Regions from separate parts of the Peribacillus sp. CSMR9 genome, predicted to be linked through region 2. Evidence: riboswitches for the same ligand, from Rfam matches in the RefSeq annotation. Region 2 holds a riboswitch; each other region holds the start of a gene.
The links. Region 2 has a riboswitch for thiamine pyrophosphate ahead of tenA (thiaminase II). Riboswitches for the same ligand answer to the same signal wherever they lie in the genome.
Positions count from the first base shown of each region.

Region 1: linked by a shared signal. The riboswitch ahead of thiT (energy-coupled thiamine transporter ThiT) and the one ahead of tenA (thiaminase II) in region 2 are both predicted to bind thiamine pyrophosphate.
Region 3: linked by a shared signal. The riboswitch ahead of thiC (phosphomethylpyrimidine synthase ThiC) and the one ahead of tenA (thiaminase II) in region 2 are both predicted to bind thiamine pyrophosphate.

Region 1 is NZ_JAOPHO010000005.1:115,553-123,082, reverse strand. Features, by position in the region: gene iadA (beta-aspartyl-peptidase) at 1-402, opposite strand, end outside; gene N9I19_RS05680 (hypothetical protein) at 604-912, shown strand; gene N9I19_RS05675 (transglycosylase domain-containing protein) at 1,110-3,146, opposite strand; gene N9I19_RS05670 (universal stress protein) at 3,443-3,970, shown strand; gene thiT (energy-coupled thiamine transporter ThiT) at 4,055-4,636, opposite strand; TPP riboswitch at 4,743-4,844, opposite strand; gene N9I19_RS05660 (cation diffusion facilitator family transporter) at 5,080-5,967, shown strand; gene N9I19_RS05655 (histidine kinase N-terminal domain-containing protein) at 6,202-7,311, shown strand.
Region 2 is NZ_JAOPHO010000014.1:61,052-68,581, forward strand. Features, by position in the region: gene N9I19_RS09615 (NADH:flavin oxidoreductase/NADH oxidase family protein) at 1-134, shown strand, start outside; gene N9I19_RS09620 (SDR family NAD(P)-dependent oxidoreductase) at 370-1,155, shown strand; gene N9I19_RS09625 (NADH:flavin oxidoreductase) at 1,313-2,353, shown strand; TPP riboswitch at 2,763-2,891, shown strand; gene tenA (thiaminase II) at 3,028-3,711, shown strand; gene N9I19_RS09640 (ECF transporter S component) at 3,725-4,309, shown strand; gene N9I19_RS09645 (ABC transporter ATP-binding protein) at 4,322-5,782, shown strand; gene N9I19_RS09650 (energy-coupling factor transporter transmembrane component T family protein) at 5,799-6,575, shown strand; gene N9I19_RS09655 (thiamine phosphate synthase) at 6,616-7,227, shown strand; gene thiO (glycine oxidase ThiO) at 7,229-7,530, shown strand, end outside.
Region 3 is NZ_JAOPHO010000016.1:51,379-58,908, reverse strand. Features, by position in the region: gene N9I19_RS10390 (hypothetical protein) at 1-9, shown strand, start outside; gene N9I19_RS10385 (PdaC/SigV domain-containing protein) at 400-1,296, opposite strand; gene N9I19_RS10380 (histidine phosphatase family protein) at 1,399-1,932, shown strand; gene N9I19_RS10375 (HAD family hydrolase) at 2,108-2,896, shown strand; TPP riboswitch at 3,012-3,126, shown strand; gene thiC (phosphomethylpyrimidine synthase ThiC) at 3,262-5,043, shown strand; partial or broken gene N9I19_RS10365 (DUF3231 family protein) at 5,329-5,837, opposite strand; gene N9I19_RS10360 (hypothetical protein) at 5,930-6,073, opposite strand; gene N9I19_RS10355 (spore coat protein) at 6,241-6,870, shown strand; gene N9I19_RS10350 (carboxymuconolactone decarboxylase family protein) at 6,942-7,307, opposite strand; gene N9I19_RS10345 (cytochrome c oxidase assembly protein) at 7,421-7,530, opposite strand, start outside.

The DNA.
Region 1 (7,530 bases), on a different contig from region 2:
TGGAACTTGATAGGAACCAGTCTGAACGAAGCAGCTAATGCCTTCTTCTTCAAGCGCTCTCGCTTTAGCGAGCAGTGCTGGCATGGTCCTTGTCGTCCCATCTGTTCCGATGACCCCTACCAATGTCGTTATACCCGCTAAAGTGGCATCTGTTAATTGGATTTCTGGTGTCCTCGTTTTAAAGCCCCCTTCCCCACCTCCGCCGATAATATGTACGTGAGCATCTATAAAACCCGGAACCACAATTTGGCCACTCGCATCAATCACTTTCATTTCAACGAACTCTGCAGGGACATCAATCTTGTCCTCAATGAAACCAATTTGCTTTCCAACCAAGAGGATATCTTTTTGGCCCATATATTCCGGACCATAAAGCTCCCCATTTTTAATAAGTGTTAGCATAGTTCGTTCCCCCTCCAAAAATTGAAATTTTCAAATAGGTTTCAAAATCTTTCACTCGGGTAAATATACAACATGACCCGCTAACAATTACATAAAAAAGACCAAACATACTTGTTCATTTTAAAAAGTGTTGTAGCTGAATTGACATTGACATCTTGATTATGCTTTTCCAAAAGTATAAAAACAAAAGGAGTAAACGACATGAATAAAGTGATTTCTTCTGATATTAAAACAAATAAAAGATTATCCATGCGACAAATCATGAACCTATATCAAGTTACAAAAGAATTTAAAGGGAATATATATTTTATCTGCAACCATAAATTGGTCGATGCCAAGAAACTTTCGACTTTCGTATCCTTTGTGCTCATTCTTCAAGAGTGTGCAACCATGAAAGTCATACTTGAAGGCGAGAATGTACATGCCATGCTAGAAAAAGTACAGGCTATTTGTAAAGAAAATGATGAAAGTGCATTTGGATTCCAATCGAACCAAACCGTTAATATTTAAATGATTCCAACTACGTCATGAAGAGGGTGTATAGAAGTGAGAACCATTTTAATGGTGATAGGCGCAATCGTCGTAATCGGCATAATAGCAAATCTCATTTTTTAATGAATGATGAAAGACTGTCAATGATTGACAGTCTTTTTTTTATGCTAATTTATTGGAAAGTACGGGCGTGCCATGCTCCCATTTCATGAAAATTACCAAGGCACATCCCAATCCCTCCATTTTTTCAAACCATTCCGAATTTCTTTTCCTTTATCAATCCAATATTGCTTCCTTTTGTCCTCCTCTTCTTTCTTTACCTGTTGCTCAGCTATAACTGCCTGTTGTTTAGCTATAAGCGGTCCGATATCTTGAGTATTAAAAGATTGAGATGCTTGATTCTGTAATGCTCTCGACATTATTTTTTGAAAGATGATTGCAGTTCCCTGACTGCTGTGTGTCGTTAAATAATGCTTTTCATCCGTTTTATCATATCCAGCCCATACTGCACCGACCAACGAAGGTGAATAACCGATGAACCATTGATCTTTAACCCCTGATATTCCTTCGATGGGAACTTGTGTTGAACCTGTTTTACCTGCTATTTCATAACCCGATACAGCTGCGTTTTTCCCTGTGCCATATTCCACTGTACCAAGCAACATGGAATTCATTTTATCGACGACGCCTTTAGAGGTTACTTTGGTGCTTTCCTTTTTCCAGGCGGCTACCTCTTTTCCATCATTATTTTCTATTTTTACAATGGCATGGGTTTCCATACGTTCCCCGCTGTTGGCGAATGCTGAAAAGGCTCCTGCCATCTGCAGCGGGGACACACCTTTCTTCATCCCTCCTAAAGCAAGCGACAGATTTCGATCATCCTTTTCATAAGGAATCCCAAACCGTTTAAGAGAATCCAGCCCCTTATCGATGCCAATCTCATTCAAAAGCCAAACCGTTGGTACATTCAAGGAATTCATCACCGCTTCATACATGGGTACTTCTCCTTTATATACACCGCTCAGGTTTGTTGGCTCATATTCCCCAAAGCTCATTTTTTCATCCTTCAAAGGGGCAGTGATACCGTATCCCTCTTCAACCGCTGGAGTATAAACGACAAGTGGTTTAATGGATGAACCTGGAGATCTTGTCAGCTGGGTTGCCCGGTTATATCCCATAAATTGATGCTTTCCTCTCCCACCGACAATTGCCCTTATCCCTCCTGTTTTAGGATCAAGGAGGACTGATCCACTTTGAACCATTTCTCCTGTACTCGTTCCAACTGGAAAATTGGCTTCATTCGCATACACGGATTCTGTAGCCTGCTGCATGGATTGGTCCAGTGTCGTGTATATTTTATAGCCCTTTGAAAGCAGGTCCTCAAGCTCTATTCCATATTTGCTCGATGCTTCCGATAAAACATGATCGACATAATAAGGGTACTTCCCTTTTAATGGATCGGTTTCCTTCTCCCCCATGAGAAGTGTCACTGTATCTTTTTTTGCAGCCGCTGCTTCATCTTTCGTCAAATAACCATGTTCCGCCATTTTAGAAAGAACCAAATTACGCCGCTTCACTGCCCCGTCTAAGTTCTTATATGGATCAAGTTTGGATGGCAAGTTAATGACACCTGCCAGCAAGGCTCCCTCGGCAACGGTCAATTCAGAGACCTCTTTGGAAAAATAAATATTTGCGGCCTTTTTAATTCCCCATGCCCCATGGCCAAAATAAACTTGATTCAAATACATATCCAGAATTTCATCTTTTGTATATTTATCTTCAACTTCCTGGGCCAGAAAAAACTCTTCAATCTTCCTCTTCAGTGTTCGATTCGACTCCAGCATCGTAATCTTCACAAGCTGCTGGGTAAGCGTGCTCCCTCCTTCAACAACACTTCCGGCCTTCGCATTTTTAATCAGCGCTCGCAAAATCCCTTGATAATCTATGCCGTGATGTTCATAAAAACGGTGATCCTCAATGGAAACCACCGCTTGTTTCATATGTTCCGGTATTTCATCTATCGAAACACCTTCGGATTTATTTGCCGTGATCGTGCTGGCAAGATTTCCATCCCGATCATAGATTCCTGTTGGTTGCTGAAGAATATTTTGAAGATGGCTTATATCTGCACCCTGTCTGAAATAAAAAAGTGAACCGGCGCCTAAAACCACAATCACCAATATAATAATTAGACCTAATTTCACTAACCCTCTCATTTGTACCCCCATTTTCCAATCTGCGACATGTTTCATTAAAAATATTTTACCCCTTTTATTAAAGAAAACTCGTCGATTGACTAAAAGGCCTAAGCTAAGTCGCCTTTTCTTTAGCACTATACCCGGGTATCGGTTTCCTTGCCGATGATACCCCCTTCACCGAATGAAAAATAAGCCCGCCAATTGAAGGACCAGGATTTCATCCTACCATTTTTAATAATGGCCGTATCTATCCTTTACCCGTATTTTGCGATCTATATACCGATTAATGGCGTGAAACCCTTAAAAAGTGGGTATAACACTTTAAAGACTTATAAAAGGGGAGAGATGGTATGAAAAAAAATTTAAAACATATTGTCGTCGCTTTTGATGGAAATGAAGAAAGTAAACGTGCCGTGGAATATGGAGCAACATTGAAAAAGGCCTTTCCTGAGGCCGAGCTGACCGTAGTTCATGTCCTATTTGATAAGGTTGAGCAGCGTATCATGGGAAACGCCTCGGCGCCGGGGTTTGTACCGGCTGCTGGATTTTATGTGGATCCCGTCCAGACACATCCCGTCGTTGAAGTCGAACAACCAGAAATTCAAATGGTCAATGACACCCCTTCCGCCGTTGAGAGTAGTGTTCAGAACGCAGAAAGTAATACGTTGAGATTGCTAAGTGAATGTCAAGTCAAGGGGAAATTCGAGATATTGGAAGGACATGCACCAGATAGCGTATGTGAATATGCGGCAAGAACTGCTGCCGACCTCATCGTTGTAGGCAATAGCGCTAAAAGCGGTTTGGAAAAATTCTTTCTTGGCAGTACAAGCAGCTCCATTGCGAAAAACGCACCCTGTTCGGTATTCATTGCAAAATGAGGATTGAGCCGTTTCGCCCTGTAAGACTCAATTTGCTTAATCTCCGAAAAAAGCCGAATTCTTTATAGAATCCGGCTTTTTTTGTTAATAGGCTTTTTTCAGTAATACACTTGAAGCAGCCGAATATAACATCATCACCACAAGGGCCGATAATATAAAACTGATCAGCATATAAGTCCCATTATAAATGAATGAATAAATCACTACTGGCTGACCTTTTGGAGCTGCAGAGCCAAAAAACACGATTCCGGATATGAAATGACACAGAAACCTCAGAAAACTGCCCAAAAACATGCCGCCAATCCCATACCACTTCGCTTTGGAACGCTTTTCCTCTTTATAGCTATTTACAAACTTATTCATGAATACACCGGATATCCCGACAACCGTAAAGGCAAGATAATAATCAATGAAGCCTTGAATCGGCGTGCTGATCCATGCTGTACCACTGACGATCTGCAAAAGCCCAAGTAACAATCCGGTTAACATACCACCTTTGATGCCCCACCGATATGCCATCAGAAAAATCGGTACCATGGCTATTGAAATCGAGCCTCCTTGCGGCCAGATTCTTGAAAAAATGAATCCAGAAACCAAATCCAGTAATAAAGCCAGTGAAGCAAAAATGGCAACCTCTGTCATGAATAACGTTTTATTTTTCATCATGTCTCTCCCTTCTCCAAAAATGAAAAGTGTCCATGAGTTCCCTCCCTGCCAGATTTTGCACAAACAAAAAAGCAACACCGGGGCGGTAGTGGATGCCCAGTATTGCTTGTATCCAAAACCACATCCCTACGCTAGTGTTAACTATCAGGTTCATAGGGTCTGAACTCAACCGTTCACTCTCAGCCTTTTGGCTCCCCTTGTGGAAGTATTTAATTTTCGATCCTCGGTTAGAATATACTACTAGTTTCTATAAAAGACAACTTAAAGAAAATGTCATATCATAAAAACTTACCACTCCCATATTTATGGAGGTATCCTTTCTTTTAACCAACTTCAATACACCTGCAATTAACCAGGTTAGATGGCTAAATGCAACAACTTTTCTATAGACTCACTAAGGTTTGTTTTGATATCTTTTAATTTACACTGGGGAGGGATTAGACATGGATAAACATTCGATTTCAGCTGAAAAAGGCGCCTACATAAGCATTGCCGCTTACATATTCTTGTCTGCTCTTAAATTGTCATTCGGTTATTTCGGTGATTCTAAAGGGCTTTGGGCAGATGGTTTAAATAATACGACCGACATCATCGCTTCCATAGCCGTATTGATTGGTTTGAAAATTTCGAAGAGACCTCCTGATGATAATCATTCATATGGTCATTTACGGGCGGAAACCATAGCCTCGCTGGTAGCTGCCTTCATCATGATTACCGTGGGCATCCAGGTTGTTTACAGTGCTATAGAATCCTTCTTCCAGCAAGATTCAACAACCGTTCCAAATATGCTGACCGGTTATGTCGCTCTTTTCTCTGCAATCTTCATGTACGGAATCTCCCGTTATAACTTAGCGTTAAGTAAAAAGATCAACAGCTCTTCCATCTACGCCGTTGCACAGGATAATCGTTCCGATGCCCTTGTCAGTGTTGGTGCTTTTATAGGAATCATCGGTACTAAGATGGGAATCCCTTGGCTGGATGCGATAGCTGCTGCTGTAGTAGGGATCATCATCTGCAAAACGGCCTGGGATATCTTCCGTGATGCATCCATCTCTTTAACCGATGGTTTCGACGAGCAGCTCCTGCAAAAGATCGGACAAACCATTATACTGACAGAAGGTGTTAAGGACATGAGTGAAATTAAAGCCCGTATGCACGGAAGTGAAATCCTGCTCGAAACTACCGTACATGTTAACCCTCTTTTGACCGTCATCCAAGGTCACGATATTACGGTTAAAATCGAAGAGAATCTTTTGAAGGAATATAACATCCAGCATGTGATCGTTCACATTGAACCATATGCATTTAATAAAAAAGGTAACCGTCATTAACTTTGCGGATACCTTTTTTTATTATTAAATCCTGCAATTCCTTTAATAAAACTGTGTCAAAAAAAGGTATTTATCGATTAATTGCCGAATATTTATCCAATTGACACATGTGTAAAAAACATTAATCTGTTATCATAAAAGCAAAATAATTATTTTAATATTTTGTATTTTATTCAAATAAATTAATTTCTGGGTCGAAAGTAAAATTCATTTTCCTACAGTATGGAGGGCAAAATGGTATCTAATCGAGAAATGACCATTCACTTTTTATCTTCTCAAAAAAACAGCATCATTTCCAAATGGAAAGATCAGTTGCTCCATTTATCGGACGGATATATGGGGTATTTTAAAGGAGAAGTGGAAAATATTTTCAATCTGCTAATGGATCAGCTTGGGAAATCGGATACTGACATAGACGATGTACTGAAGGTCGTAGGTGAAAAAATTGCGTGTGATCGAGTTAATAAACAATTGGATATGGAAAATTTCTTTTCCACTGCAACCATTGGCAGATCCACCATCGTTGAGCACGTTTTGAATTCCGAGGCAACGAAAGAAGAAGTATCCGATTTAATTAAGCAAATAAACGTTTACTTCGATAAACTAATTCATTTTGCATTATCCTGTTATACCGAATTGAAAACGATGGAACTTAAAGAACGCTATCAATTCATTAGCCCAAACCATAAAGACCGTTTGACGCTCCTTGGCCAAATGACCTCAAGCTTCGTCCATGAATTCCGAAATCCACTGACTTCCATAATGGGATTCATACAATTGTTACAGGCAGAGCAACCGCAGATAAAATATCTTGATATCATTTCAAAGGAATTGGATCAGCTCAATTACCGGATCACTCAATTTCTTAATATTTCCAAAAAAGAAACTTCAGAAGCACAAACTGATCTATTTTCGATTGCTCAGCTAGTGAATGAGGTAATCGAATTTTTATATCCCAGCATTTTGGAAGTAAATGCTTCGATAACATGTAATATTGCCGATGATGCCGTCATTTCCGGTTCTAAAGAAGAGTTTCGCCAAGTTTTACTTAATATCATTTTAAATGCTCTTGATGTGGTCGCCGGAATGCCATCCCCGTCCATTTATATATCAGGCTCTGAATCACCACCCGGCATTCTTACTTTAAACATTTCCAACAATGGGCCAAGAATACCGGACGAAGTCCTGCCGAATATTTTTGAACCATTCATCACCACAAAAAAAAGGGGAACGGGATTGGGACTATTCGTCTGTAAAGAAATCGTTTTAAAACATCAAGGAACCTTATCCTGCCACTCTACCGATTTCCTGACGACCTTTTCCATACAATTGAAAACTAAATAATGGATAAATATCCTTATTTCCTTGGGTATTCAGTTTGAAATTTTTGACTGATTGACGTCCAGTTACTTATACTAATAGTTAGGTTCCACTACTAATCGAGGTGAATGACCAATAGATTGAAAATAAAAACCATCATAATTTCATACAAGATAAACGATACTTATTTTTCTTCTAACATTTAATACACTACCATCAGTTCATTCATTATTGGTTTTGGGA
Region 2 (7,530 bases):
TAGGTTGGTATGAGCAGCAATTAGCACGAATAGGCAAATCAAAACTTCCTAAACCTAATTATAGTGTTTGGTTGTCCCTACTTCACAATATTTCTAAGAATGGACTTTCAGTGTTTAAAAAAAGAAGAGCATAAGAGTATCTACTTCATGTCAATGAAATCTTTTGAGAAAACTGTTTGCGTTATTATTTTTCACTTTACTAGAATGTTCGTTCTTTAATGTTGGGCGAGGCTGGCAACTTTTCTTGAGTACGGTCCGACCAGAGGATTCTGCTGTATGGCTAAACACCATCCATAGTCACAATCAGGGGTTAGAAAACGCTGCAAAACGGTTTAAAGTTTTACACTAAAAACAGAGGTGGATTGCAAAATGAGAAAAACTGTACTTATCACTGGAGTGTCGGGTGGGATTGGCCAAGAGTTGGCGGATCGTTTCGCCAAAGATGGACATGATATAGTGCTGGTGGCGCGGAGCGAGGGTAAACTTTTGGAACTAGCGAAGGAATATCGGAATAAATATGGCATCCAAACGACAGTCATCGCCAAGGATGTCGCATCACCCGGCGTACCGGAGGAGATTGTCGCGGAGCTTAAGGAGAAGGGGGTTGTCGTCGACTATCTTGTCAATAATGCCGGCTTCGGTTTGTACGGGACATTCTTGGAAACGAAGTTGGAGCAAGAGACGAATATGATTGATGTCAATATCAAGGCTCTGACTGTTATGACGAAGTTGTTCTTGCCAGATATGGTCAAACGGGGCCAAGGGGGCATTATGAATGTTGCTTCGTTGGTGGGTTTTTTCCCGGGACCTATGATGTCGGTTTACTACGCGACGAAGGCGTACGTGCTGTCGTTCACCGAGGCTCTCGAGAACGAGGTGAGCGGCACGGGTGTTACTGTGACGGCACTATGTCCGGGGCTGACGTCAACCGGATTCGTCGATCGTTCGGGTATGGGCGCCTCGAAGCTGTTCCAGAGTGGGGCCATCATGGAGGCCGGGCAGGTGGCTGAGGAAGGGTACCGAGGCTTCTTGCGCGGGAAGACGCTCGTGATGCCAGGGGCTCGCAACCGGTTCGTGGCGTTCATTCCGCGATTAATGCCGCGCAAGATGGTGACACGTATGGTCAGATCCATGCAGGACAGAACGGGGGATTGACCTTATGGAGGGCGGCCAGGATTGGCTGTTGATTACGGCCTGACAACCCAGGCAAGGGCTCCCAACTTATCCGAACGATGCTCTCAGCAAAGAACGCAATTACTAATCTGTTGCGGATATATTCTACAACACTATTTCAATTATTTGGAGGTCAATTATGAATTATTCTCAATCTATTCAAAACTTGTTTAAACCATTCGCATTCGGAAATACGACGCTGGCAAATCGTATAGTGATGGCACCGATGACGAGACAATTTTCTCCTGAAGGAGTGCCTGGTCCGGATGTGGCCGCCTATTATCGCCGCAGGGCTGAAAATGGCGTTGGACTTATCGTGACAGAAGGTACGGTGATTAATCATTCGGATTCGTCCAATCAAGCCAATGTACCGCATTTCTATGGCGAAGCTGCATTAAACGGTTGGGCAAACGTCGTGGCTGCTGTACACGAAGTAGGCGGACGGATTATTCCGCAGATTTGGCATATGGGTGCGCAAGGGCATGTTGGCGATTATTCGGAATTGGATATCGCCGCAATCGTTCAAGCCTTTGCGCAGGCAGCATTCGAAGCCAAGCGGCTTGGGTTCGACGGCATTGAGCTTCACGGTGCGCATGGATATTTGATCGACCAATTCTTCTGGGAGAAAACGAACCCGCGTACCGACAGCTATGGCGGCGACATGGTTGCCCGCACCCGCTTCGCGGTTGAGGTCATCGAAGCTTGCCGCCGTGCCGTCGGACCGGAATTCCCGATTGTGCTGCGGTTCTCGCAATGGAAGCAGACGGATTTTACAGCGAAACTGGCAGCAACGCCGGCGCTGCTGGAACGGTTCCTGACGCCACTTTCCGATGCGGGCGTCGATATTTTCCACTGCTCGACCCGCCGTTTCTGGGAGCCTGAGTTCGAAGGCTCCAATCTGAATCTCGCCGGATGGACAAAAAAGCTGACGGGTAAACCGACGATTACGGTTGGATCAGTCGGTCTGGATAACGATTTTACGAGTCACTTTACGGAAGGAAAGAGTGCCAAAAATACCAAGATCGACGGGTTAATCGAAAGGCTTGAGCGTGAAGAATTTGATCTGGTAGCCGTGGGTCGGGCATTAATGGTTGATCCTGCTTGGGTAAACAAGATTCGTGACGGCCGAACAGCAGAATTGGTTCCCTTTACATCTGAGTCAGTGAGAACACTTCATTAAGCCTCCGTTTGATTAGTTAACACAAGATACATTCTGGAGTTTATGGATAAAAGTGCTATACGATTGCCGCACAGCTAAGCATATGGAGATTTATGACAGCGATAAAGTTGTAGGGATTGTAGACGAAAACTATGAATTCAAATTAAGAGATCCAATCTATCCAATACTTTGATGCATAATACTTTGTTATGTCTGTCTTTAAAAAAAAGAGGATAAGAGTATCTTATTATTCCATAGAGAATGGGGGGGCTGGGGCATCCTCTTTTCTTCATCCTTAACGTATTAGAAGATTGAAAGACTAGTAATCCAAAAGATTAATAATGAACATCTTTGATTGAAAACTTTTCTAATACGTTTGACAATTGGATTTATCGTGTTAATATAAAGGCAAATGAAATATATATACAATTTGTACCACTAGGGGTGCTTTATAGGTAAAAACTGATTTTACCTGAGAAGCTGAGATTAAAGTATGACTTTAAGACCCTTAGAACCTGATCTGGTTTATACCAGCGTAGGGAAGTGGGGTCTGGGACAATACGTTTCTGTATTATTTCAAGTACAACCACTTTCTTTACGTTAAAGAAAGTGGTTTTTTATTTGCAAAAAAAAGGGGTTATAAAAGGCTTTTATCCGTATCATTCATAAAAAAATAGAATTTGGAGGTAATGGACATGAAGTTTTCAGAGGAAATCCGCCAGGAAGTTGATCATATTTGGGAAGCTAGCTTTAATCACCCGTTTGTTGCAGGAATAGGAGATGGCACATTGCCAATAGAGTGTTTTCGTTTTTATGTCAAGCAGGATGCCTATTATTTATCTCATTTTGCTAGAGTTCAAGCTTTAGGAGCAGTCAAGGCTACAGATTTACATACAACAAGCAGGCTTGCCGGCCACGCACAGGGAACATATGAAGCGGAGTTGAAGCTTCATGAAAATTTTTCTGAGAGATTAGGCATCACCAAAGAAGAACGGGAAAATTTCAAACCTGCCCCGACTGCCTATGCTTACACTTCCCATATGTATCGTGCGGCATATTCTGGACATTTAGGTGACGTTATTGCGGCTATCTTGCCATGTTATTGGCTGTATTATGAAATAGGTGAAAAGCTGCAAGAGTGTAAACCGGAAGAGCCGATTTATCAAGAATGGATAGCGGCTTACGGTGGAGAGTGGTTCCGCTCTTTGGTAGAAGAACAAATTGCGAGGCTTGATAAGATTGCTGAAAAGGTAACAGATGAAGATAAGGAAAGAATGAAGGAGCATTTTATCCTTAGCAGCCAATATGAGTACTCATTTTGGGAAATGGCTTATCGTTTAGAGACATGGCCTATGCATAAGGAAACACTAGAAGTATAAAGGAGATTGAAACATGAAAAAAGGATTGAAATTAACGGATATATTAGTCACGATCGTGATTGCCGTAGCATTTGGAATCGTTTATATCCTTTGGGGTTCGATTTATTATTCCGTTAAACCATTAGGATTACATCTAGATCAACTTATTTATGGAATGTGGTTTATAGCTGGCCCCGTCGCCTTTTTGATTTTACGGAAACCGGGTGTGGCACTTCTGGCAGAGATAGCTGCAGCTTCAGGTGAATTCTTTCTAGGTTCACCATGGGGGCTGTCCGTACTCTTATATGGGGTGGTCCAAGGTTTGTTCGCTGAACTGGTATTCATGGCGTTCAAATATAAAAAATTCAATATGCCGGTGGCCGTTTTAGCTGCGATAGCTTCCTGCCTTGCATCAGTATTAATGGATTTTGCCTACGGGGAAATAGGTGCTCTCACTCTTTGGAATTTATCGTTATTCATGATAGCGAGGTTTGTGGGTTCCATATTCTTTGCAGGTGTAACTGCTTATTATCTAGTTAAAGTCCTGGAAGCAACAGGAGTAACTAATCTAGTTCGTCCAGTTTCAAGTAAAGATTATGCAGAACTGGACCAAAAGTAGAGGTTGATGGCCATGAAACCAATCGTTTCTGTTGAGAAGTTAAGAATGAAATTTCCAGGTGATGGGTCTTTGATTTTCAAGGACCTATCAGTCTCGATTGATAAAGGTGAAAAAGTTCTATTGTTGGGACCATCAGGATGTGGTAAGTCGACTCTTTTGCAAGTGTTAAGCGGATTGATTCCGAATTCCATCGAAGTCCCGATGAAAGCGGAGAAATTGAAATGCGCTTCTTCATGGGGATATGTTTTTCAAGACCCTGATAGTCAGTTTTGCATGCCATTTGCCGATGAGGAAATTGCCTTCGTCCTTGAGAACCTTTCCGTCCCTAAAGAAGAAATGAATGAGAAAATCCAAAATCATATTCGTAAAGTAGGATTGAACCTAGGCCATACAAGTATAGAAACATTATCAGGCGGGATGAAACAGCGTCTGGCAATCGCTTCAGTATTGGCCCTTGAACCGGAAGTGATATTTTTAGATGAACCAACCGCCATGCTTGATCCGGAAGGAACTAAAGAAATCTGGGATTTGTTGAAGGAAGTCGGTCGAGACAAAACGGTAATTATCGTCGAGCATAAAATTGACCATGTTTTAGAATTCATCGAACGAATCGTGCTTTTTAACGGTGAAGGTGAAATTATAGCTGATGGTCCAAGAGATACCATCCTTTCACTATATAAAAAGGAAATGAAAGAACATGGAATTTGGTTCCCTGGTGTTTGGGATGAATATATACAAGAGAATGCCCCCATTCGGGAACAACAATTTGCAGACGGTTCACCCCTAATGCATGTGCAAGGCTTTAGCGGTTTTCGGAATAAAGAGGAAAAAATCAAGGTTGAAGGATTGATGGTCCATTCAGGGGAATGGATTGTAATCAGGGGAGAAAATGGCGCGGGAAAGAGTACTCTTTTGCATGCACTGATGCAGTTCATAAAAACGAATGGTACGTATGAATTAATGGGAGCCCCTATTAAAAGGATGAAAAATCTAACCGATCATATGACGTTTGTCTTTCAAAATCCTGAGTTTCAGTTCGTTGCAAATTCTGTATATGAAGAGATTGCTTATTCATTGCGAATTGGAAAAAGGCCACAACAAGAAATAAGGGAGAGAGTTCAATCATTGCTTGAAGTGTTCCGCCTAGAGGCCCATCGGGATAAACATCCATTTCAATTATCAATGGGTCAAAAGCGTCGTTTAAGTGTAGCTGCCTCTATCGTCATAGACAAAAAAATCATTCTCTTGGATGAGCCTACCTTTGGCCAAGATTCGAAAAATACCTTTGCATTACTGGAATGGTTTGAGGAATATCGAAGGCGTGGAACAACAGTGATCATGGTAACTCATGACGATCATATTTCAAGAAACTTTGCAACCAGGATCTGGACGGTTAAAGACGGAAATGTAATAAGTGATGAAAAGGTCAACACGCAATCCGGATTTATGGAGACCAAAGTTTTATCATTTTAAAAGGAGTGTCATGTAGATGAATGTTTCAAGTGCAGAAACATGGCTCCATAAGGTTAACCCAAGCCTTAAACTATGCGCATTGCTTGTTTTATGCATTGTGGCATTATTCATTCATGATCTGAATTATATGATGAATGTGACCATTGGTGTTTTATTCTTATTTTTGTGTTTTACGGGGCATTCGATGAAACGCATCTTACTTTTGTCAATCCCTTTTTGTTTCATTTTTATATCCACTTCTCTAGCAATGATTTTATTCGGTAAAGGTGAGACACTTTGGTTTGAGTGGGGTCTTATATCGATTACGGAAGAAAGTTTCATGAGGGGGTTACTGGTAGGCTTTCGAGCTTTGCTTTTTGCGGCACTTGGTTTAACTTTTTCCTTGACGACGAGACCTGTGAACTTGTTTTATTCCTTAATGCAGCAAGTTAAGCTTAAACCGAAATATGCTTATAGTTTCATGGCAGCTTTAAGGCTTATCCCCATCATGATGGAAGAGTTACAAACGATACGAAACGCGATGAAGGTACGCGGTTTCGAAAAGGGAAAAGGGATCAGATCGGTATATTATAAAATGAAAGCCTATTCCATCCCATTGTTATCCGGAAGCATCAGACGTGCTCACAGAATCGCGGTTGCGATGGAGGCGAAGCGATTTACAGACACTCGGGATCGAACATACTATTATGAATTTGGGTTTTCAATAAAAGACCATGGATTCATTCTGTATTTTATCATCCTGCTGTTGGCAGGGTTTTATCTATCGGTTCATTTCCCGTTACTACCTATTTGATTTTATGAGATTGCAAGTTTACTAGTTAGGGGTTCTAAGTATGAATGCACAAGAATTGCATATTATTTCTACTGGGAAACAGCCAATTGAAAAGTTCGTAGAAATCGCTTCAAACATTCAGGAACATGTTGATTTCTTCTATCTAAGGGAAAAAAATATGAATGCATCAGAACTCTATCGAGCAGTGACCCTGTTACATAATAATAAGATTCCGCTGTCTAAGATCATCATTAATGACAGGGTGGATGTAGCCTGGGCGCACAAAGTGTTTGGTGTGCAATTGGCTTTTCATAGTTTAGATGCAGGAGTCGTAAAAAGAGCATTTCCAGGGATGAGTGTTGGCTGTTCGATCCATTCCATGGATGAAGCAAAAGCCGCTTTCCGCTACGGTGCCAATTACGCGATATATGGTCATGTTTTTGAAACGGATTCAAAACGCGGTCTTCCTCCTAAGGGAGTTGAGGAGCTTCATGCAATTACAAAAAATGTCAATCTTCCGATTATTGCAATAGGCGGAATAACACCCTCCAATTGCCAAATCGTGCGCGATGCTGGGGCACAAGGAATTGCAGTCATGTCAGGTGTGCTTGAAGCGGAAAATCCGGTTAGAGCCGTTAAAGAATATTCGAAGTCTTTAGGAAAGGAGACATAAGATGAATTCCATATATGATGCAATCATTGTTGGGGGAGGAGTAATTGGTGGATCCATTGCTTTTCAATTAGCTAAACGAGGTAAAAAGGTCCTTTTATTGGAAAAAGATAGACTTGCCAGTAAAGCTTCCAGTGCTGCAGCCGGGATGTTAGGAGCACAGGCTGAGCTGGATGCAGATAACCCGCTCTTTACATTGGCAAGCCGAAGCAGGGGGATGTTTCCTGCACTGTCGAAAGAATTGAAAGACATAAGTGGAATAGACATCGAATTAGTGAATAAGGGTATGTTTAAGGTGGCGCTTAC
Region 3 (7,530 bases), on a different contig from region 2:
TTGAAGTAAAAAAGATGGAGAAGGTAAAAAGCCTTCTCTATTTTCATTATTCTTGGATCATATTAAAGCTGTTTTGGTTAGCATAACAAGCCTTCTTTTCTTCGTATTCGGTCCCATCTATCCATATCAGGTAAACCCTATACACTCCTTATTCTCGTCCTTTAACTAAGAACATCTTCGCATTATGTTTACATCAGATAAAAGTAAGTTCGGCATTGGTTAAAAACATATTCCCATCAAATATCTATTATAAAAAAATCCACTTTTTTGAATGCGATGGTAAGTATGCTTGAAATCGCATCAGACTGTGAAATATGGTTCTATATTTTTCATCATTTGTTAGATATATTGAATGTAAGGCACTAAAAAAGCACAGGAGTTAGCCCCTGTGCGACGAAATTATTTATAAACCTTACTTGGGATTTTTACTGCAGGGCGGCCAAATGCATAAGGAGCTACTTCATATTCTTGGAATACGAGATAGATCCCCCCATTTGTATAATAGAACTGTGAATCCTTATTGACGGGAACATCGCTCTGTTTTTTAACATAAAAACTATCTCTTTTCCTCATGTAGTCAAAAGCATATTTCTGCACCTTCGTATATTTCACTTTGGATGTGAGGATTTCACTGATTTTCATCTGTTTACCGGAAGACACTTTAAAATTATAGGATGTTGTGTACCCCATTCCATGAGCTCCACCGCTATAGGAGTAATCGTCAATAAGAATGCTTAGCTTTTCATCCTGGTTGAATTTCACTTTATACGAAATACTGTAACTATACTGGCAAGTGTATGGGGATTCTTTGCACCATTCCTCATTTTTATCTTTTTCCCTATCCTTTTTTGCTTGTAGATAAAAGGAATAGGCATCCTTGGCATGCTTAGTTAACACCTGATTAATTTTATCCTGAGCTGCTTTACTTTTTAGTCCTGATACTTGCGGATACGACAAGTCACTAATATTTTTATACTTTTTCTTGGTTATCTTCACATTGCTGAATTTTAAATATTTAGTAGATACATAGGCTTCTTTTCCATTGTACCGAATTTCCGACCAGCCGGATTTTGTTTTCGAATAAACGGTTACGGCTTTCCCTTTCTCCAACGATCCTACTTTTTTATAGCTGGTGCCGGGACCACTTCTAACAGATAAAGGGGAATTCTTCGTGTTTACCGTTGCGTTTTCTGTAGTGGCTGCGGAGACAGAGTCGATTTTTATCAGTAAAAAAGAGATACATGTAAAAGTTAATGCGACAGCAAGGAAAATCTTAGTGAAATTCTTGGATAGCATTCAATTACCACCTTTGTATAATTTTTACATTATCTATTATATAAGTTGGTGGATCAAATAGAAAGTTAATTTTATAATTCAAAAGCTAAAGAGGAGAAAAAAATGAAAATTGGTTTGGTACGGCATTTTAAGGTGGCACATGAATTCCCTACTGGGAAATCTGTGACGGCGGATGATATGAAGCAATGGTTTGTGGACTATGATGCAGCGGATATTATTTATGGAACGACTTTACTTGGCGTGGAGGAATGGCAGGAATGTTATTGCAGTGATATGTCGAGAGCTGTCAAGACAGCGGAACATATTTATCCAGGTACGGTTCATCGGATGGAGGAGCTGCGGGAAATACCTTCTCCCCCTCTCAAAGGGAAGGTGAAGCTGCCGTTCATCCTTTGGGCCATCTGGATTCGCTGCTGCTCGCTGTTCAACAAGGAGACAAGGGCGGAAATTAAGATCGCCGAACGAAGGATCAATAAAGTATTGGATGAAGTTTTTGCAAAGGGGGAAAGGGATGTTCTGATCGTGAGTCATGCCGCCCTTATGGTTTATATGAGGAAAGAGCTGATCCGACGGGGGTTCACCGGTCCAAAATTCAAGATTGCCGGTAATGGAAAGCTGTATGTATTCGAAAGATGATAAGTCAAAAATATAGGGTTTCCCGCCATAGAAGGTAAGTCTGGTATATTGAACATTTTGCTTAAGAAAGATGCAGGCCTTTTCCGATTAGTTATTCTTTTTCCGTTGGTTGTGGTTTATTATTGTAATAGTGTAATTTTTACGAATTCAATAATAGGGAAAGAGGTTGGACAATTTGGTGAAGGCAGTTTTTTTTGATTTAGATGATACATTACTATGGGATCAGAAAAGTGTAAAAGAGGCTTTTGTGGCCACATGTGAAGTGGCTAAGGAGAAATATGATTTAAATGTCGACGAGTTTGAAGAAGCGGTTCGGAAGGAAGCGCGTGAGCTTTATTCTTCTTACGATACTTATGGATTTACACAAATGATCGGAATCAACCCATTTGAAGGACTGTGGGGAAATTTTCAGGATGATCATGATGAATTCCGGAAGATGGCCGTGATTGCACCAAATTATCGGAAAGAAGCATGGACGAGAGGCTTGAAGGCATTAGGGATCGATGACCCGGCATTTGGGCTGGAACTGGCAGAACGTTTCCCTGCAGAGAGACGTAAAAAGCCATTTATTTATGAAGAATCATTCCGTGTGTTAGATGAATTAAAAGGGAAGTACAAAATGCTATTGTTGACAAACGGTTCTCCTGAACTCCAAAATACTAAACTTGAAATTACACCTGAACTAGTTCCTTATTTCGATCAAATCGTCATTTCTGGAGCTTTTGGACGAGGTAAACCGGATGCCTCCATTTTTGAGCATGCTTTGGAGATCATGGAGCTTGATAAGGATGAAGTATTGATGGTCGGCGATAATTTAATGACGGATATCCTTGGAGCATCACGGGTAGGTATAAAGTCGGTTTGGGTAAATCGCCATGATAAGGAACGGAATGAAGTGCTTCCAACCTATGAAATCAAGCATTTAGAGGGGCTTTTCCCAATCCTTGAGAGCCTGGAAAATTAATTGGTGATCCTTCTCCAAGTAACGAATTTGGAGAGGATGACCTAAAGTATTAGGACTTTCAAATTATATACAGAATGAAAAGGGTGATATATAGTTACCCTGTAATCAATTAAATTATTCAGACTAGGGGTGTCCAATAACAGTTGGGCTGAGAGAGAAGTGCTTATGCTTCTTAACCCTCAGGACCTGATCTGGTTCATACCAGCGTGGGGAAGTTAGAATCTACTAAACAATGACATTTCATTTGGTCATTTCTGTAGTCATACTAACGTTAGCCGGGTCTTAAATATGAGATCCGGTTTTTTCGTGCGAAATGGATTGGATTTTGTCCTTTTTAAATGAACTTAAAAAGGAGAAATGAAATCATGATGAGTAATTCAGTAAATGACATGAACGTTTCAATTATGTCCAGTTTTGCCGGGAGTAAAAAAGTGTATGTTGAGGGATCTAGACCTGATATTAAAGTACCTATGCGTGAAATTAAACTAAGTCCCACTACAGGTGCATTCGGCGAAGAGGAGAATCCGCCTTTGCGGGTTTATGACACAAGCGGTTCATATACGGATTCAGAATATCCCATTGATATTCATAAAGGCCTTGCCCCGATTAGACGCAATTGGGTCTTGGAACGTGAAGACGTTGAAGAGTATGAAGGACGTGAAATAAAACCCGAAGATAATGGATATAAAAAAGTGGAGTCACAATCCAAAGCTGAAATTTTTCCGGGATTGAAAAGAAAGCCATTGCGCGCAATGAAAGGGAAAAACGTAACCCAGCTTCATTATGCCCGTAAAGGTATCATCACCCCAGAAATGGAGTTCATTTCAATCAGGGAAAATGTTGCCCCTGAGTTTGTAAGAGAAGAGGTAGCTAGCGGAAGGGCGATCATTCCGGCAAATATTAACCATCCTGAAAGTGAGCCAATGATCATCGGACGTAATTTTCATGTGAAAATAAATGCGAATATAGGAAACTCAGCTGTTAGTTCATCGATCGAAGATGAAGTGGAGAAAATGACTTGGGCTACACGTTGGGGAGCCGACAACATAATGGATTTATCCACCGGAAAGAATATTCACACGACCCGGGAATGGATTATCAGGAATTCACCAGTGCCAGTTGGGACGGTTCCGATATATCAAGCATTGGAAAAAGTGAATGGAGTCGCGGAAGATTTAAATTGGGAAGTTTTTCGGGATACATTAATCGAGCAGGCCGAGCAAGGTGTCGATTACTTTACCATACACGCTGGTGTGCTTTTGCGGTACATCCCTTTAACAGCAAAACGAGTTACGGGTATTGTTTCACGAGGGGGGTCCATCATGGCACAATGGTGCTTGGCCCACCACCAAGAAAGCTTCCTCTATACTCACTTTGAAGAGATTTGTGAAATCATGAAGGCATATGATGTTTCATTTTCATTAGGTGACGGCCTCCGTCCTGGATCCATTGCAGATGCAAACGATGAGGCGCAATTTGCTGAATTGGAAACACTGGGGGAACTGACGAAGATTGCTTGGAAGCACGATGTTCAAGTCATGGTGGAAGGACCCGGTCACGTACCGATGCATTTGATTAAAGAAAATATGGATAAGCAGCTGGAAGTCTGTCAAGAAGCTCCATTCTATACCTTAGGACCTTTAACAACGGATATAGCTCCTGGATACGATCATATTACTTCTGCGATTGGTGCTGCAATGATTGGATGGTTTGGAACTGCCATGCTATGTTATGTGACACCGAAAGAGCATTTGGGACTTCCGAATAAAGAGGATGTTCGAGTAGGGGTCATTACTTATAAAATTGCAGCCCACGCAGCTGACCTTGCAAAGGGCCATAAGGATGCACAAAAACGGGATGATGCCCTTTCGAAGGCTAGATTCGAATTTCGTTGGAGAGATCAGTTCAATCTTTCTCTCGACCCTGAAAGGGCGGTTGAATATCACGACGAAACTCTTCCGGCTGAAGGTGCCAAAACAGCCCATTTCTGTTCAATGTGCGGACCTAAATTCTGCAGTATGAGAATCTCCCAGGACATCCGTGATTTGGCAAAAGAAAAGGGCCTGGGTTTTGAGTCGGTAATCGATGAAGGGCTTAAAGAAAAAGCGAATGAATTTAGGAAAACGGACGGAGAAATCTATCAATGATTCGGACGAGAGGGAGAATTCGATGAATCGGGTAATCCAGATAAAAGTTGAAATGAAACAGTTGGAAACTCAATTGGAACAGCTAAAAAGAGAGCTGAACATTTTTCGGGAGAATTGTAATCATGAATTTGTAAAAAATGATTATAGTCAACAATGTACAAAGTGCTACTTAATCGAAAGTCTGCAATGGTAGTGATTCCTTAATCGTCCTTTCGTTATCGGAATTAATCCCTTAATCATGTGGGGCATTCAATCATAAAGTCAACATGATTAAGGGATATTTCATTACAAACTTGTTTTATTAATATGAAGAGGGGGAGGGACCAGCCATCCTTTTTCCTTATTTAATCTTAGGAAATCAGCACCCAATGCTGCTTTTTTTGCATGGAATTGTGCGAACATCACTGCGATATCTTCGCGGATGCATTGACCCATGATCTGGCTGCAAGCAACTAATCCTGCATTAATATCGATTGATACTGAAGCAGAGATTTCAGGATCTTGAAACGTGCCCCAACGGGAATATCCTCTAAATTAGCTTTAGGCCTTTCAGGTGGTGATGGAGGCAGTCCTACGTTATTTTCTTTTAATAATAATTCAATTTGGTCATTTTCCTGTTTCCCTTGATTTATCACTTCTACAAGTAATTTATGCAGGTCCTTGTCACCAGTGTGATTGAGCATTGTTTGATGACATGCAATTAACCCTTTTGTTGTTGTTAGAAATGCCCATGTACCAAATACCTCTCCGTAATGCATAGGCTCTTCTTTTGGGTTTCCGCTTAAAATTCCCATAACCATCCTCCTTGAACTATTTTACGCATTTAAGTTACCCTGTACTAATCCATGAATCCATGAGTTAATGTTTGGAAATGTTAGAGGGTAATTTAGCCTTTTATTCCTTGTAGCCATTCTTGATAACATTCATCACAGAGCATTTCATTTCTATCCGTGTCAGTAACTTGAAATGTTACGACATGGATTTTTTTTTCTTCCGTGTCATCAGTACAATAGAAGCATTTATGAGTCATTTGAAATCCTCCCATACATATAAAGTGTTTATAGTTTAGAACATCACGGCTTTTTTTAAACAGACAACATGATGTAGGGCGGAAGAGTTTATTGAATAATCCTGTTGGTTTTTAACATACTAAGCTTGTTCACATCATTGATGAAACGAAACGAGGAGGGAAATAAAATGCAAAATCAAAATCAACAAGGTCAAGTACACCAGAACATGCAAACGGGTGCTATTCCCCCACAAATGAATCACGGTGGTCACGAAGTATTCGATGTACATGAAGTGTTGTCGGGAGCGATTGGAACTTTAAACACTTACATGCTTTTGCGTCAGCATGCTCAGGATCAGGAATTGATGGACATTCTGGATCGTCAATATCAGTTCATCCAAGATGAATATAATATTTCACTGGAGTGCTTCCAAACGGGCCAAGATCCTTCTAAACCAACCCAGAGCTACAAAATGAATCAAGGTAATGATTTTATATATGGATTGACACCAACCCAGCCAAAGAAACCTTTGCAATCCGTGTCGGAAATTACAGATGAGTGCATTGCAGGCTTGATGCTTGGAGCTGTTAAGTCTGCAGCATCCATGAAAGCGATGGCAGCGCTTGAAATAACGAATCCGGTGGTTCGCCGTGTGTTTGCAGATTCCGTTCCGAACTGCATTGAAATGGCATATGAGATTTCGTTATATCAAAACAAACATCATTACTACCAAGTTCCACAGCTTGCACAGCAGGATATGCAACAAATGATGAATTCATATGCACCCGCACAAGGAAATAACAACATAAGTCATTAAATGACATGGTTTTTGGATTCCTTTGTCAAACATAAAGAAGGGGTAGGACAAATTGTCCTACCCCTTCTTTATCATTGTTTCATCTGATTTATTTCCTGAATGCATTCCTGGACGAGGGTTACAGCCTGACTCATGGTGGCTCCTCCGCCAAATGCTGCGGTCACACCAATGGCTTCAAGAATTTCTTGTTCGGAACAGCCTTGATCAAGACATCCTTTAGTATGATAGATAATACAATATTCATCTTGCGAATATAAGCTTATTCCTAATGCGATAAGCTGTTTTTCTTTCTTGGATAATTGTCCTTCTTTAAAGCACTCTTCCGTAAACGAATTGAATTTCTCAGCTAGATCAGGCATTTTATGCGTAAAGGCACCGATTCCAGCTTTATAATCACGAAGAGCATTTTCAGTAGAATTGTTAGCTTCAAATTCCATTTTCCATTCAGCTCCATCCTAAATTTTTTTCATCAAAAATTAGTATGGGCTAAACAATGAACGATTAAACAGAAACACAGGAGTTTACAGAAGTAATCATAGAACCGTCCTTCCTACAAGGCAAGTGATTCCTTAGGCCGGGTGGCTTTGAACCATTGATAGCATAGGATGCAGATAATTGTAACGTCGATGGCATCACCGGCATAATACATTAACATTCCTC